DNA from 2 places in the Pseudomonas sp. SDO524_S393 genome. Region 2 is predicted to be linked to the other one. Evidence: riboswitches for the same ligand, from Rfam matches in the RefSeq annotation. Region 2 holds a riboswitch; the other holds the start of a gene.
What was found. Region 2 has a riboswitch for cobalamin ahead of cobW (cobalamin biosynthesis protein CobW). Riboswitches for the same ligand answer to the same signal wherever they lie in the genome.

Region 1 (5,340 bases), on a different contig from region 2:
TGCTGCGCGGCATCAGCGCCAGGCCGGCCCCGGCACTGACACAGGCGAGCATGCCGTGGTACGACTCCATCTCGAAGATCTTGCCCGGCACCGCGCCATCCTGGGAAAACCAGCGCTCGAAGTGGTGCCGGTACGAGCAGTTCGAACGAAAGGTATAGATGCTCTCCCCCGCCACATCCTGCCCCCGGGTGATCGGCGTGTGATGCAGCGGCGCGATCACCACCATCTCCTCCTCGAACACTGCCACCCCTTCCAGCGTGGCGTGCAGCACCGGCCCATCGACGAACGCCGCTGCCAGGCGCCCCGAGAGCACGCCTTCGATCATGGTGCCCGACGGTCCGGTGCTCAGGTCCAGCTCGACCTTGGCGTGTTTCTGGTTATACGCCGCCAGCAAACCCGGAATGCGCACTGCTGCCGTGCTTTCCAGCGAGCCGAGGGAAAACGCCCCCTGGGGCTCTTCCCCGGCGACCGTCGCACGCGCTTCCTGCACCAGGTCGAGAATGCGCCGCGCGTAGCCAAGGAAATTCCACCCCGCCGGGGACAGGCGCAAGCGGCTTTTCTCGCGGATAAACAACGCCACGCCCAGGTCTTCTTCCAGTTGCTTGATGCGCGTGGTCAGATTCGACGGCACGCGATGAATCAATTGCGCGGCGGCACTGATGCTGCCTTGCTCGGCGACGGCCTTGAAGATTTCCAGTTGCACCAGGTCCACGGCCTTCTCCCATCGTGAAGTGATCACTCCCGCGCTCTTCGCGGGAACCTTCATTCTCACTTTGAGAATGTATTGCTTAATATTATTCAGTTTCCAGAAAAGAACCAGCACCGTAGGCTGAGCCCCACTTACTCATTCAGCAGGACGGTGCCATGAACGCGACCACCCACGCTCTCTCGATCAACCCCGCCAACGGCGAAACCGTCGGCAGCTACCCCTATGAAACCGCAGCGCAACTGGACGCCGCTCTTGACCGCGCCACCAGCGCCTTCCGCACATGGCGTCGCCAGCCGGTCAGTCAGCGTGCCGAACTGTTGCTGGCCCTGGCCGCCGCGCTGCGCGAGCAAGCCGAAGAAATGGCGCAAATGATCACCCTGGAAATGGGCAAACCCATCGCCCAGGCCCGTGCCGAAATCGAAAAATGTGCCGGGCTCAGCGAATGGTACGCCGCCCACGGTCCGGCCATGCTCGCACCGGAACCAACCCTGGTGGACAACGGCAGCGCCCAGATCGAATACCGCCCGCTGGGCCCTGTCCTCGCCGTGATGCCGTGGAACTTCCCGGTCTGGCAGGTGCTGCGCGGCGCCGTGCCCACCATGCTCGCCGGCAACACCTACGTACTCAAACACGCCCCGAATGTGATGGGCAGCGCTTACCTGATCCAGCAAGCGTTCCGCAAAGCCGGCTTCGCGCAAGGTCTGTTCGAAGTGATCAATGTGGCCAACGACGGCGTGTCCAAGGCCATCGCCGACCCACGCATCGCCGCCGTGACCCTCACCGGCAGCGTGCGCGCCGGTTTCGCCATTGGTTCCCAGGCCGGTGCCGCGCTGAAAAAATGCGTGTTGGAACTGGGCGGCTCCGACCCGTTCATCGTGCTCAACGACGCCGACCTCGACGCCGCCGTCCAGGCCGCGCTGATCGGTCGCTTCCAGAACAGCGGCCAGGTCTGCGCCGCCGCCAAGCGCCTGATCATCGAAGCCGGTGTGGCCGAAGCCTTCACCGCCAAGTTCCTCGAAGCCAGCCGCGCACTGGTGATGGGTGATCCGACCTCGGCCACCACCTATATCGGCCCGATGGCCCGCTTCGACCTGCGCGACGAGTTGCATGACCAGGTCCAGGCCACTCTGGAGGAAGGCGCGACCCTGCTGCTGGGCGGCAACAAGGTGCCCGGCGCCGGCAACTACTATGAGCCGACGGTGCTGGCCAACGTCACCGACCAGATGACCTCGTTCAAGCAGGAACTGTTCGGCCCGGTGGCGTCGATCATCACCGCCCGCGACGCCGACCACGCCGTGGCCCTGGCCAACGACAGCGAATTCGGCCTGACCGCCAGCATCTTCACCACCGATGCGGCCAAAGCCCGGCATATCGCCAACCAGCTGGAAACCGGCGGGATCTTCGTCAACGCCTTCAGCGTCTCCGACCCTCGGGTGGCGTTTGGCGGCATCAAGAAAAGCGGGTTTGGCCGCGAGCTGTCGCACTTCGGCGTGCGGGAGTTCTGCAACGCCCAGACGGTGTGGCTGGATCGCAAATAACCCGGCATTGTCCCCAATGCCAGTCAGTTAAGGAACCAAAGGGCGGCCAAGTTCTTGTAGTGAGCGGGCTTGTCCCGCGCTGGGTGGCGCAGCCGCCCTAATCCAGTCGCCGCGTTCTTCCAGACAGAACTCAGTTGTCTGGTTTTGGGGCCGCTTCGCGCCCCAGCGCGGGCGGTGCGACGATTCGACAAGCCCGCTCACCACAAAAAGCTCTCTGCGCCCCAAACTCCCCATCGCCTGCCCAATCGACTACCATACCGCGCCGGTTCCCAAACGGGACTAATAGGGAATCCGAAGCGCGGCCCGCCCGCGTCAATCGGAACTGCCCCCGCAACTGTAGCTGCCGAGCCTGCTCCCGAGCGCCACTGGACCTTGTCCGGGAAGGCCGAAGCGTGGTGATGACGCACGAGTCAGGAGACCTGCCGGCCCAAGCTCGATCACTAACCGGCGGGGTGTCCGGGAAGGACATCCTTGCCCTGCCCTTCAGGCGGTCCATGGCTGTATTTCCATTACCGTACCTCCCCAGCTCACTGTACGGTTCAAACGGAGATTGCCCCCATGCTGCCACGTGTCACCGCCCTGTTCACCGGCCTCGGCTTCTGCGCCCTGGCCCAGGCCGCGCCCACCCAGTACCCGTTGACCGTGGAAAACTGCGGCGCACGCGTCACCTTCCAGCAGGCCCCCGCGCGCAGCGTGACCATCGGCCAGGCTGCCACCGAAATGCTCTACGCCCTGGGCGTGGGCGATAAAGTGGTCGGCACTTCGCTGTGGTTCAACAATGTGCTGCCGCAGTTCAAGGCACAGAACGACAGCATCGAGCGCCTGGCCAACAACGAACCGAGCTTCGAAGCCGTGATCGCCAAGCGCCCACAACTGGTGGCCGCCGAACTGGAATGGGTGGTAGGCCCGCAAGGCGTGGTCGGTACCCGCGAGCAATTCCACGAGCTGAAGATCCCCACCTACCTGCTGCCCTCCGACTGCGAAGGCAAGGACAACCTGGTGGGCGCCGATGGCACGCGCCTGGAGCCGTTCCGCATCGAGACTATCTATAAAAGCATCAGCCAGCTCGCGCAGATTTTCGACGTGCAGGATCGCGGCCAGCAACTGAACGACGAGCTCAAGGCGCGCCTGGCCAAGTCGGTGGCCACCGCGCAGAGCAAGGGCCTCAAGCAGGCCAGCGCGCTGGTATGGTTCTCCAGCTCGGAAATGGCCAGCGACCCGTACGTGGCCGGACACAAAGGCATTCCGCAATTCATGCTGCAGACCCTCGGTCTGCATAACGTGGTGCAGTCCGATGAAGAGTGGCCCGCCGTCGGCTGGGAAACCCTCGCCAAGGCCAACCCCACCTTCCTCGTGATCGCCCGCATGGACCGCCGCCGCTACCCCGCCGACGACCATGAAAAGAAACTCGCCTTCCTGCGCAGCGACCCGGTCACGCGCAACATGGACGCGGTGAAAAACAACCGCATCATCATCCTCGATGCCCTGGCGCTGCAGGCCAGCATTCGCATGTTCGACGGGCTGGAACAACTGGCCACGGCCATCGACGGCTACGACTTGCCCAAATGATGCGCACCCTACTCGCCCTGGCCCTGCTGCTGGCCGCGGTACTGGCTGGCGTGGCCATCGGCGAAACCGCCATTTCGCCCGACGTCGTGTTTCAGGTACTGGCCAATAAACTGTGGGCCGCCGGCTACGTCCTCGACCCCATCGACGAGGGCGTGGTGTGGAACTACCGCCTGACCCGTGCCCTGGTCGCCGCCGCGTGCGGTGCCGGGCTGGCGACCTGCGGGGTGATTTTGCAATCGCTGCTGCGCAATCCGTTGGCCGACCCGTACCTGCTGGGCATCAGCGCCGGCGCATCCACCGGTGCGGTGCTGGTGGCCTTGATTGGCGTGGGCGGCGGGCTGGTGTCGTTGTCGGCGGGTGCATTTGTCGGTGCCATGGCGGCGTTTGCGCTGGTGATCCTGCTGGCGCGCGCCAGCGGTTCGGCCAGCGGCACCGGCCAGATCATCCTCGCGGGCATCGCCGGCTCGCAATTGTTCAACGCGCTCACCGCGTTCCTGATCACCAAATCCGCCAGTTCCGAACAAGCCCGGGGCATTCTGTTCTGGCTGCTGGGCAACCTCAGCGGGGTACGCTGGCCCTCGGTATGGCTGGCGGTGCCGGTGGCGATTGCAGGGTTGGCGGTGTGCCTGTGGCACCGTCGCGCGCTGGACGCGTTCACCTTCGGCAGCGACTCGGCGGCATCCCTCGGCATTCCGGTGCGCCGTGTGCAGTTTGTGCTGGTGGGTTGTGCGGCGCTGGTGACGGCAGTGATGGTGTCGATTGTCGGCTCCATCGGCTTCGTCGGTCTGGTGATTCCACACGCCGCGCGCCTGTTGCTCGGCACCGGGCATTCACGCCTGCTGCCGGCCAGTGCGCTTGGCGGTGCGTTGTTTCTGATTGCAGCGGATGTGCTGTCGCGCACCTTGATCAAGGGCCAGGTGATTCCCGTCGGCGTAGTGACGGCACTGGTCGGCGCGCCGGTGTTTGCGCTGATCCTGATCGGCCGGAGAAATGCCCGATGAATGTACTGAGCTGCCGTGGCCTGGGTTTCAAAGTACGCGAGGCCGAGCTGCTGCGCGATATCCAGCTGGAGGTCCGGACGGGTGAAACCCTGGGCATCGTCGGGCCGAACGGCTCCGGCAAATCCACCCTGCTCAAACTGCTCGCCGGGCTGCGTACGCCGGCATCCGGCGAAGTCTTGCTGGGCGGTCAGCGCCTCGGAGATTTGTCCCGTCGTGCCATCGCCCAACAACTGGCCGTAGTCGAGCAACAGGCCGACACCGACGACGCCATCCGCGTGTTCGACGCCGTGGCCCTGGGCCGCACGCCATGGCTATCGGCGCTGAGCCCGTGGTCTGCCGAGGACGACAGCATCGTGCGCCAGGCCCTGCACGACGTTGATGCCACCCACCTGAGCCATCGCGCCTGGCGCAGCCTCTCGGGCGGCGAACGCCAACGCGTGCACATCGCCCGAGCGTTGGCGCAGCGCCCGCAGATTCTGTTGCTGGACGAGCCGACCAACCACCTGGACATCCAGCATCAGCT
Region 2 (5,340 bases):
GGCCTGGGCGCCCTCACCCGGGTCGTTGACGATAAACGGATAGATGTTCGGCAGCGGCCCCAGCAATGCATCGGGCCAGCAGTTTTCCGACAGACCGACGCCCTTGCCGGGCAACCATTCAAGGTTGCCGTGCTTGCCCACATGGATCACGCCATGGGCGCCATAGATGTGGCGCAGCCAGAAGTAGAACGCCAGGTACGCGTGCGGCGGCACCAGGTCCGGGTCGTGGTACACCGCACTGGCATCCACCTGATATCCCCGTGCCGGTTGAATGCCGACAAAAGTCAGGCCCAGGCGCAGACCGGCGATCATCAGGCGTCCGTCGCGGAACATTGGATCATTCTGCGGGGCGCCCCAACGCGCCAGCACCGCCTGGCGATTGGCTTCGGGCAAACGATTGAACAGCACCTCGTACTCATCCAGGCCCAGGCTTTGATGGCAAGGGCGCAGGTCGAGGCTGTCCAGATCATTGGTGACGCCGCCGAGCAACGCGTGGATCAGGTCGGTACCGCTCGCCGGCAATTCGCTCGGCAGCGGATAGCCCTCGGCGCGCAAGGCACGCAGGATATTCAGCGCCGCCGCTGGCGTATCCAGACCAACGCCATTGCCGATACGGCCATCGCGGGTCGGGTAGTTGGCGAGGATCAGCGCGATGCGTTTTTCGCCATTCGACACCCGTGCGAGGTCGACCCAGCGTCGCGCCAGTTCGGCAACAAAATCCATGCGCTCCGGCGCCGCCCGGTAGCACACCACATCCGACTGGCTGCGCTCACTGCGCCAGGCCAGGTCCTTGAAGCTGATCGGCCGGCTGATAATGCGCCCGTCCAGCTCCGGCAAGGCAATGTGCATCGCCAGGTCACGCGGGCCCAGGCCCTGCTCGCTGGCCTGCCAGCCGGGCTGGTTATCCTGGGCGCAAATGGCCTGGATCACCGGGATATTGCGCCGAAACGGCCGCAAGTGCGGCGCTTCAGGCGTGGATTGGGCAAAGCCGGTGGTGTTGAGAATCACCGCAACCTGCGCGTCATCCAGCAAGTCCTCGACCACCGTCAGACAGCCGGGCTCCTTCAGGCTGGCCACTGCGATCGGCAACGGGTTGAGCCGCGCCGCCTGCAAGCGCTGGCAGAACACATCGATGAATCCGGTGTTGGCGGCCTGCAAATGGGAGCGGTAGAACAGCACCGCCGCCACCGGCCACTCTGCGCGCCAGTCCGCCTGCCAGTCGTTCAGGCGCGGATGGGCGTGATGTGGATGGTAAATCGCTGTGCGTGGCAGGGTTTGCGGCTCGGACCAGGCATAGTCGCGGCCCAGGTAACCGCTGGCCAGGCAGCGATAGAAATCCAGCGCATTACCCAAGCCGCCCTGGCGCAGGAAGTGCCACAGACGGTCGCGTGCTTGCTCACCTACGGTGCTCAGGCTGCTGAGTTCCGGGTCCGGGCGATCGTCTCCCGGGACCAGAATCAGCTGCACCCCGCGTTCAGCCAACTCCACCAGGCGCTCAATGCCGTAGCGCCAATAACCGATGCCGCCATGCAGCGAAATCAGGATGACTTTGGCGTGGCGCAGCACTTCGTCGACATACAGGTCGACCGAGGCATGGTTCTGCACCTGCATCGGGTTGGCCAGACGCAGGCTGGGGTAATCGTCGGGCAACTGCTGGGCCGCTTCGGCCAGCAGCGCCAGGCTGGAGTCGCCACTGCACAGGATCACCAGTTCGGCGGGGGTTTGTCCAAGGTCGGCAATATTGTCGTCCGAGACGAAACCACCGGGCTGGGTCCTGAGCAGGTGCATGGGTCAGACGCTGAGGGCAGCGCGCAGTTGCGCTTCGAGGCCCGCCGGATCCAGTTCCTGACCGATCAGTACCAGGCGCGTCGTGCGGGCTTCATCGGCGCCCCAGGCACGGTCGAAATGCTTGTCGAAACGCGTGCCCACCCCCTGGATCAACAGGCGCATCGGCTTGTTCGGGATGGCCGCGAAGCCCTTGATGCGCAGGATGCCGTGTTGCACCACCAATTGGGTCAGGGCGTCGAGCAGCAACGCTTCGTCGGCTTGCGGCAGGTCGATGGAAATGGAGTCGAACGCGTCGTGATCGTGGTCATGGTCGTCTTCACCTTCGTGGTGATGATCGTGATGGCTGTGACGACCATCGATGTGCTCTTCGGAGCCGGCGCCCAGGCCGATCAGTACGTCCAGCGGCAGACGACCGCTGCTGGCTTCGACGATCTTCACCGCTGGCGGCAGTTCTTCGGCGACTTCCAGGCGTACCCGGGCCAGGTCTTCCGGGTTGATCAGGTCGGTCTTGTTGAGGATCACCAGGTCGGCGCTGGCCAGTTGGTCGGCAAACAGCTCGTGCAGCGGCGATTCGTGGTCCAGGTTCGGGTCCAGTTTGCGCTGAGCATCGACTTGGTCCGGGAAAGCGGCGAAGGTGCCCGCGGCCACGGCCGGGCTGTCGACCACGGTGATCACCGCGTCGACGGTGCAGGCGCTGCGGATTTCCGGCCACTGGAAGGCTTGTACCAAAGGTTTTGGCAGGGCCAGGCCCGAGGTTTCGATGAGGATGTGGTCAAGGTCGCCACGACGGGCTACCAGCTCGCGCATCACCGGGAAAAACTCTTCCTGCACGGTGCAGCACAGGCAACCGTTGGCCAGTTCGAACACCCGGCCAACGGCCTCTTCTTCGGTGCAACCGATGGAGCACTGCTTGAGGATTTCACCGTCGATGCCCAGCTCGCCGAACTCGTTGACGATCACGGCGATGCGACGGCCCTGGGCATTGTCGAGCATATGGCGCAGCAAGGTGGTTTTGCCCGAGCCGAGGAAGCCGGTAACGATGGTGACGGGGAGTTTGGCCAGTGTTTTCATCGGATGCCCTTTGGGGCGGGCATACGGGACGATAGGCCCTGCGACGGCGCGCAGCAGCGGATTTCGTCACCGGATCACCCCGCCCGGTTGAAGTAGAAAATCGGTTGCGAGGCAGGTCTCCTGGCTTGGGGCGTGCGGGTCTTGCGACCGGCGCTGGCTGCGCCTTCCCGCCGTTTTGGCAGTGGCGTGGCAGTCAGTTGAACCCTTCACAGTTGCGGGGGCAGCCGCGGCTTGGACCGCGTTCCCTTCTTAGCTCCGGCCTGGGCTGGAGAACCTCAAGGGTGCAAGGCTACGCAGTGCCACAGAGCGGGTCAATGCCAACACATGAGGTTCGCGCCATACCGCGGCAGTCGAATGAAACTTACAACTCGCATCAATTGCTGATAGCCAGCCAGGAACAACTTCGACGCTTGCACCACACAGATCTGGCTCATAAGCACTCAATGCGCATCAGACATACCAACGCAATAAAGGATCAAACATGAAACTTTCGGCACTTCCCCCGCTCCACTTCAACCTGCCACCTAACTCGCCGAGCTACAAAGGCGAGAAAGAAGCTGATGCCCCGCGGGACAGTATTCAGGTCCAGCATGCTGCATACACGAGCCCCCTCGAAACTCGGGCAAAGAGAAGTACAACAGAGCAAAAGCCCCCGGTCTGGTCCTACAGTGACCGACAGTTGCTACAAGAGGTGAAGAAACACTTCGATGAATATGCAACCGGGCGGGGCGATGAATACGTAAACTTCAATGAATTAAAAGAGGCCGCCGGTCAGGTGCCAACCACGAGAACCTTCTCTCCAGAAGCCTCAGCCATTGCCGAGGAGATCCTCAAACGCCCCCGGCTTCTTAACCAACTGGATATCGGAGTGGGCTGGACACCTGGCGGAAGAGGATTACAAGACGAGAGGTTTGATCATGCCAACCTTGACTACTTGATCCGCCACGCCTCCACTAAGCGCAGAGTCAAGTTAGGTCAGACTCGCTTTTAAAGCTGGTCTGATCCGCAAAAAAGCAACATTGATCGCTCGTAATCCTTGAGGTCAACTCTATCCGTCAAACACCTTGAACATTACAGCCGTCCAAGATGTTTGACGCACATCACCCTCCCATGCTCTCCTACACGTCTTGTTTCGGGTGCCCTGCAAAGGGTGAAACGGGAAACCGGTACGCCATACCCCTATGGCAAGTCCGGTGCTGCCCCCGCAACGGTAAGCGAGCGAAGCGTCAGATCCACTGTGCATACGCATGGGAAGGCGACACTTTCAAAGGCGAACAGCCCCTCGCAAGCCCGGAGACCGGCCCGAAAAAATCAGATAACAAACCCGCGGTGGGCGGGCGCTGTTCAGAACCCTGCGTGCCTGGCTCGCGGGGTTTTCATGCGCTCGTATCACCCTGAAACCCTGAAGGGACGCGCCATGTCGATCATCAGCAGCACTTCGCACGCCACAGGCAACACCACCACTCTCGGCCAACGCCTGACCGCCGCCATCGGTGCGTCGATCCTCGGCGCGTGCCTGGTGTATTTCGCCGGTTTCTCCCATATCGAAGCGGTACACAACGCTGCTCACGATACTCGCCACAGCGCCGCGTTCCCGTGCCACTGAGACCTGCCGACATGATCAAGCGTATTGCCCAAACCGCAGGCTTCACCGGCCTGCTGGCCGCCCTGCTGCTGACCCTTTTGCAAAGCTTCTGGGTCGCCCCACTGATTCTGCAGGCGGAAACCTACGAAAACGCCCCCGCCGCCACCGAAGTGGCCCATGAGCATGCCGAAGGCGCCGCCGCCCACAGCCATGATGCCGAGGCCTGGGAGCCGGAAGATGGTTGGCAGCGCGTGCTCTCCACCACCGGTGGCAACCTGGTGGTCGCCGTCGGTTTTGCGCTGATGCTTGCCGGCCTCTACACCCTGCGCGCACCGACCCGCGCCGCACAAGGCTTGCTGTGGGGCCTGGCCGGTTACGCCACCTTCGTGCTGGCGCCCACCATGGGCCTGCCGCCTGAACTGCCGGGCACTGCTGCGGCCGATCTGGCGCAGCGTCAGGTCTGGTGGATCGGCACCGCCGCCTCCACCGCCGCCGGTATCGCGCTGATCGTGTTTGGCCGCAACTGGCTGCTGAAAGTACTGGGCGTGGCGATCCTCGCAGTGCCGCATGTGATCGGAGCCCCGCAACCGGAAGTCCACTCGATGCTGGCCCCGGAAGCCCTGGAAGCGCAGTTCAAGATCGCCTCGCAGTTGACCAACGTCGCCTTCTGGCTGGCCTTGGGCCTGATCAGCGCGTGGCTGTTCCGTCGCAACCGTGACGATCAATACGCCGCATGATTCTGGCGGTTGGCCTGGGGTGCCAGCGGGGCTGTGATGTTCATGCCCTGCTGGAGCTGTTTGACAACGCCCTCGCGGAGGGGGGCGTTGATCGCAACAGCATCACCGCACTGGCCAGCATCGATTTGAAAAAGGACGAGCCGGGAATACTGGCCTTGG

Region 1: it holds a riboswitch for cobalamin, as region 2 does, so the genes downstream of both, ACW9IB_RS23600 (ABC transporter substrate-binding protein) here and cobW (cobalamin biosynthesis protein CobW) in region 2, are expected to answer to the same signal.

What each region holds. Positions count from the first base shown of each region.
Region 1 is NZ_JBSVVZ010000065.1:5,961-11,300, forward strand. Features, by position in the region: gene ptrR (putrescine utilization regulator PtrR) at 1-712, opposite strand, end outside; gene ACW9IB_RS23595 (aldehyde dehydrogenase family protein) at 865-2,247, shown strand; cobalamin riboswitch at 2,494-2,688, shown strand; gene ACW9IB_RS23600 (ABC transporter substrate-binding protein) at 2,806-3,816, shown strand; gene ACW9IB_RS23605 (FecCD family ABC transporter permease) at 3,813-4,817, shown strand; gene ACW9IB_RS23610 (ABC transporter ATP-binding protein) at 4,814-5,340, shown strand, end outside.
Region 2 is NZ_JBSVVZ010000066.1:29,539-34,878, reverse strand. Features, by position in the region: gene cobN (cobaltochelatase subunit CobN) at 1-1,788, opposite strand, end outside; gene cobW (cobalamin biosynthesis protein CobW) at 1,792-2,859, opposite strand; cobalamin riboswitch at 2,953-3,152, opposite strand; gene ACW9IB_RS23870 (hypothetical protein) at 3,341-3,850, shown strand; cobalamin riboswitch at 3,977-4,179, shown strand; gene ACW9IB_RS23865 (CbtB domain-containing protein) at 4,277-4,465, shown strand; gene ACW9IB_RS23860 (CbtA family protein) at 4,477-5,181, shown strand; gene ACW9IB_RS23855 (cobalamin biosynthesis protein) at 5,178-5,340, shown strand, end outside.